2 regions of the Bacillus sp. AC266 genome follow, and region 2 is predicted to be linked to the other one. Evidence: riboswitches for the same ligand, from Rfam matches in the RefSeq annotation. Region 2 holds a riboswitch; the other holds the start of a gene.

Region 1 (3,202 bases), on a different contig from region 2:
AATTGATGTTTTGTATCGCCAAACATATCCAATTGAAGACTTAATTGAAGATCAAGATCCCGAAACGGGGGATTTGGTGGGAGTAGAACTTTTGCAACTTGTAAAAGAAGGAAAGCTTTTTATTATAAATCCTTTGTCGGCCTTTTTACTTCAGCCGAAATCAATTCAATGTCTTATTTGGGGATTAGCAGAAGAAGGTGCTTTTTACACAAGTGAGGAACAAAAGTGGATTAAAGAATATATGCTTCCTACATATTTAGAGCCAGATTTATTTTTTGGGAAAAGTCCGTTCGTTCAAAAACCTTCGTTCGGTAGGGAAGGTGACACGATTACGATTCGTGATAAGGATACAAATATTATGATTCGAAATGCACATGAAACGTATAAATCGTCACTGCCTATATTTCAGAAATATACAGAGCTTCCAGTTGTATTTTTGGAAACTGAAAAAGGAATTGAGAAGCTGTCGTACGTGTTTGGGGCTTTTTTAATTGCTGGAAAAGCGAGCAGCATCGGTATACGTGCCGGAGAAAAAATTACGGGAAATGAATCGTATTATTTACCGGTAGGTATTAAGAAGGAGGAAAATAAATGATTAAATTTTTACTATATTTAGCAGTATCACTTGTACTTTTGTGTATCGGTCTTTTTCTTATGGAAGTGACAACGAAAGTTAAGGAATTTAAGTTAATGGCTCAAGGGAATAAAGCGGTAAGCTATGTACTTGGAGGAAGACTACTTGGTCTTGCTATCGTTTTATATTCAACGGCTGCTAATTCTATTTCAATTCTTGATATGGTTTCATGGGGAGCTGTTGGGATTTTAGCTCAAATTATTGTCTTTTATTTAGCGGAATGGCTTACACCACGTTTTAATATTAATAAAAGTCTTGAAGAAGATAATCAAGCAGTTGGTCTTTTCCTTATGTTTTTATCACTTTCCATCGGAATTGTAATTGCTGGTTGTGTAACGTATTAAAACCCTTACATTTTAACGTAAGGGTTTTATTTTTCATTTGCTAATTTTTTGCAATATGTGTTCAATTAATTTATGTAGCCGAACGCTGAGCAGGATGCGTATTAGTGTACTAATAAACTCGAGATAGTTATTGTAATAAGGACAAGTTTCCATACAAAGTGTTGACATCTATTTTAAATAAGAGTAACATTTTCTATGTAATTATAATAAGTCTCTGTTAGGTGAGGCTCCTGTATAGAGAAATGCTACTGCCCAAAAATGTCGAGAGACGCCAATGGGTCAACAGGAATGATCGAATTAAGGTTTTTCTTAACGTAGCTGGTAATGAACCTATGCTATACAGTGCTAAAACTCGGCGAGGGAGAGGTCCATAGATTTCTAATTGTATTATATTAGGAATCGCTTATTTGTGTATGCAATGACCTTTGCTCTCTTATGAGTAAGGGTCTTTTTTGTTAGCAAACTATGAGTAATTTCATAGTATAGATTATAACTAAAAAATTAAAGAGGAGGTGAGGAGCATGTCAAATTCTGACTCGGTTCCGTTACCCATATACTTCAAATCAAAAATATATGATGTAGGCAGGAAACGACTTGTTCCTCCCTCTATATTTATCATAATGTAGCGTTTATTCGAGTATTTAAGCGCTAGACACTTTCACAGTAAAGTGGATAAATTGAGAAACAAAGCGTTTCTTCCTATGTTGTAAAGGAGGAGACGATAATATGTTATATGTAAATAAAAGTGTGGGTAACACTTCGTATAAATTAAGTAAAAAAGCAATGAAAGAACAAACAATGCTTCAAAAAAATAAAGATTTATTAATTGAAATCGCAACAAGAGATGTAAAATCTGTATTTGCGTATTTTAAAACAACAAGAGACGGACTATCTATGAAAGAGGCACAAAAGCGTATTCAAGTATACGGACGAAATGAATTAACTTCAAAAAGAGCGCGTATTGCGGAAGTAATGATGAAGCTAAGTGGAATGATCCCAGGTCTTTCAAAACAAAATATGGGTGATGAATTACAATGTGAAACAGTTACTGTTTCTAGAGTAGCTGGCTGTAGCGTAACAGGGCTAAACAGTGAACTAAAAATGATGAAATTACCAGTACAAGAGCTTGTACCTGGAGATATGATTTTTCTTGCAGAGGGCGATACAGTGCCAGCAGATGTACGTATTATTTATGCAAATGATTTATTAGTAAATGAATCTATGCTGACAGGAAACGATGCTAGTATTGAGAAATTTGAAAGTTGCTATCATCTTGAACGTAAACGATTTATTCCATTAAAACGGATGAAAGACTATAATCCACTTGAACTTGAAAATGTATGTTTCAAAGGTACGTATATTGTTGACGGAAATGCAAAGGCTGTAGTTGTTTCGACAGGTAAAAATACGTATTCAGGAATACTTCATACTTGTTGCGGTAGAATGTCTTAATGTGTTAATGATGCTAAATATACAAAAACAATGTATAATAGACAAAGTTGAACAAAAACGTAGAATGGTAATCTATATATAACCTTACGTGATAACGTGAGGTTATTATTTTTTGTTAGTAGGAGAGGAATTATGAAAAAAGTATTATTAGTTGATGGTATGGCACTATTATTTCGTGCTTTTTACGCAACAAGTGTATATGGACAATTTATGAAACGACAAGATGGTACCCCGACGAATGGGATTCATGGTTATATGAAGCATTTATTAACAGCAACACAAGCAATCGAACCAACGCACATTGTAACGTGCTGGGATATGGGAAGTACGACATTTAGAACGGAATCTTTCTCGAATTATAAAGCAAATCGTGCAGCACCGCCGGAAGAATTAATTCCGCAATTTGATTTAGTGCAAGAAATGACTGCGAAATTATCTATGCCTGTAATCGGTATGAAAGGTTATGAAGCGGATGATTGTATCGGTACGCTTGCAAAACAATATTGCAATGAAGCGGAAGTTTATATTTTGACAGGTGATACAGATTTACTTCAACTTGTTGATACGAATGTTACAGTTATGCTTCTTCGTAAAGGAATTGGAAATTACGAGTATTACACACCGGAAAAAATCATGGAAGAGAAAGGTGTAGAACCTTGGCAAATTGTTCATGCGAAAGCTTTCATGGGAGATACAAGTGATAATTATCCGGGTGTAAAAGGTATTGGTGAAAAAACAGCGTATAAGCTGATTCAAGAATACGGGACAGTAT
Region 2 (3,202 bases):
ACATTTTCAGAATGCTCCCTAATGTACTTCAATGTCATTTTTACTGACCAATTCCCTCTAACTGCAACAAAATCACTTGTGACAAGACTTCCTGCCGTTTCAGGTTTGAAAGCCATTAATTTTTTTACATTATGTTTTGTAATTTTATTTAAATACGCCATTAATTTAGCTTGTTTTTCCGGATGAACCGCTAGAAGTAGATCTACTGTTTCATCAATCGGTTGTAAATCTAGTAACTTTTTAGCTTTGTTTTCAGATAATTGAATTAAGATATTATATTTTTCTTCTGTATTCAAATGTTGAAGAATTTTTGAGCTTTTTAATACAGGAATCTTATCTAGTAATATGACTTGATCTGCAATTGAAAACCGTTTTACTTCTTGCGCAATATCATACGACGGATGACGTAAAACTTTCTCTGCATCCAAATTATTTTGGGTTACAAGTAATTCATTTAATAATTTCTTCATGTTAACTCCTCCTTATATTGCTAAGGGAGACTCTAGAGTTTCATGAGTGGTTTTGTGTTATTTTATCTGTCTAAAATTTTCATTAGAGCATTAATAGTTACATTGCAATCAATTTATTATTTAGAACTACCTCCTTTTTGAATATAGACAAGATAAAAATAAATAACATTAAACAAAAAACCTTTACTCAAAAAGGAGTAAAGGTTTTTTACAATACAAATAAATGATTATTAAGACAGCTCTGCAAAAATCCCAGAGGTGCCTTTCTATCAAATCGTATACCACTCCCTCGTTGAGTTTTAGCACTGTATAGCATAGGTTTTTATAACCAGCTACATTAAAAAGGGCCTTAATCCGACCGTTCCTGTTGACCCATTGGCGTCTCTCGACATTTTTGGGCAGCAGCGTTTCTCTATACAGGAGCCTCACCTAACAAAGATTATTGAATTACTTCAAAATTTAAACCAGAATTTAATATTTGTCAACTGACTTTCAATTCGATTCATAATAAATTCTTTTTTAGAGAAATGTAATTCGATTCTATTGTAAATTTAAAATTCAACTTAAAAGATATAAAATTTATATACAATTAGTTCGAAGAAACGTTATAAAATATATGAAATTTCGTATAGGAAACTTATTGTTTATGATTAATTTGTAACTTTATAGCAGGAGTTGAATTATTAGTCATACCGTACTTCAAAAGAACATTCTTCAAAAATCTTATTTTATGATTAAAATCTTCTTTACTGTTTATCAAATTTATATGGTTAAACTACTTAATCAAATTATCCACTACAGGCCGAAAATAAGTATCTATACGAGATGATTAAATACATTTTCTTGCATTATTTCTCAAAATTCATAAAACAATAAAGAATATAAAATTAGCAATATGCTTACTTGACAAGCAAAAAAAAAATATTTATGCTGGCTACACGAAACAAATACATAAAATTTATATTGCTAAACCTGTTAGGTGAGGCTCCTATACAAACACAGGCTATTGCCCAAAAATGTCGAAAGACGCCAATGGGTAGAACAGGAATTGTCGGATTAAGGCCCTTCTTAAGATAGCTAAGTAATCAATTTCCATTACTTTACGTTGTATAGTGCCAAAGCTCTACTAGGGGGAGGAAAGCTTTATTTAGTCATGCCAATTTAAATCCCCCCTAGTATGTAACTAGGGGGGATTTTTGCGTAAGAAAACAGGGTGTAAGCTATAGAATCTTTCAAAACAAGAATACTATTTAGTAGTTGATGAGAACAAGATTCTAATCATTAGCAAATGTAATCAGGAGGATATTAAAATGAAAAAAATATTAAAACTCGATTATCTATTGCTCCTCCCTCTATTCATAACATGTACTTTAGGTATTATCATGATGTATAGCGCGAGCTCCATTGTTGCTGTTCAACATTACGGTTATAACAGTAGGCATTTTGTTGATTCTCAATTAACAAAGCTATTTTTAGGAACAATAGGGTTAATAGTTTGTGCTATTCTCCCATATGAAATATGGAAAAAACGAATAGTCTCTATCTGTATTATGGTTGGGGGAATTTTTTTATTAATTATGGTTTTGTGGAAAGGAAAAGTGGTAAATAATGCTCAATCATGGATCTTTGGAATACAGCCAGCTGAATTTCTTAAATTAGGAACAATACTTGTAACAGCCCGTTTTTTTGCATTACGACTAGAACAAGCTAAAAATATTTGGAGTGGTAGCGGAAAACTTTTATTTTTTTTAGCTGCAATTTTTTTCCTAATCTATAAACAGCCAAACTTAGGATCTGCACTTTTAATATTAGGTTTAGGTTTTAGCATATTTCTTTGCTCTGGAATAAATGTAAATCTATTAATTAAAAGAATTATAATCGGTTCTATTTTTTGGTTACCTTTTTTATACTTTTTAATTCAATTTAGTTTGTCAGAAGTTCAAAAGACACGTATTACTACAATTCTCAATCCCTTTGTTGATGCGCAAGGAAAAGGATATCAGCTTGTAAATTCTTTTATTGCCATTGGCTCTGGAGGAATTACTGGACGTGGATTCGGAAATAGCATTCAAAAAACCGGTTATCTTCCAGAACCACATACTGATTTTATAATGGCAATAGTTTCTGAAGAACTAGGGTTTATTGGTGTATTTATTATATTGGCAGGGGTTTTGACTATCGTTCTTCGTTCCTTAAAAATTGCACAACTATGTGTAGATCCATTCGGAAGTTTTATAGCAATTGGTATAGGATGTATGATTGGTATGCAATCCATTGTAAATTTAGGTGGTATTACGGGACTATTTCCTCTTACTGGTACCCCATTTCCATTTGTTAGTTTTGGTGGAAGTTCTTTAATGGTCAATTTAATAGCAATAGGAATATTGCTTAATATATCAATTTTCAATAAAATTAAGTTTGATAATTATAATATATAATTATTGCATAAATGCGATTTCATAAGTCTTGGAGTCTCTATCCAAATCACTTGCCAATTTGTAAACATGTGTACGTATATCATATTAGTATTATATCCCCCTTCTATCTATCTGTTCGTTAAATGGGAATTTAACGAACACTTGAGGAAATCAGAGTTATCCTCTTCCCCTATTGTAGAACTGTACAAGGACATGAAATTCCAAACTATTTAGACAAGAAAGTCTAAACTTAAATTTTATAGATTTACAGATTGAAATCCAATTAATTTTGTGTAAGAATGTAGGATTCTTTTA

Evidence for each region. A riboswitch is a leader RNA that binds a small molecule or an ion and turns the genes downstream of it on or off. The one in region 2 is predicted to bind magnesium.
Region 1: linked by a shared signal. The riboswitch ahead of AC0IXC_RS14870 (P-type ATPase actuator domain-containing protein) and the one ahead of AC0IXC_RS23655 (FtsW/RodA/SpoVE family cell cycle protein) in region 2 are both predicted to bind magnesium.

Annotation. Positions count from the first base shown of each region.
Region 1 covers NZ_CEEDEC010000003.1:333,315-336,516, reverse strand. The annotation lists gene AC0IXC_RS14880 (glutathionylspermidine synthase family protein) at 1-595, shown strand, start outside; gene AC0IXC_RS14875 (DUF350 domain-containing protein) at 592-978, shown strand; M-box (ykoK) riboswitch at 1,185-1,350, shown strand; gene AC0IXC_RS14870 (P-type ATPase actuator domain-containing protein) at 1,705-2,430, shown strand; gene AC0IXC_RS14865 (5'-3' exonuclease) at 2,563-3,202, shown strand, end outside.
Region 2 covers NZ_CEEDEC010000006.1:325,941-329,142, forward strand. The annotation lists gene mgtE (magnesium transporter) at 1-470, opposite strand, end outside; M-box (ykoK) riboswitch at 747-914, opposite strand; M-box (ykoK) riboswitch at 1,435-1,611, shown strand; gene AC0IXC_RS23655 (FtsW/RodA/SpoVE family cell cycle protein) at 1,781-2,908, shown strand.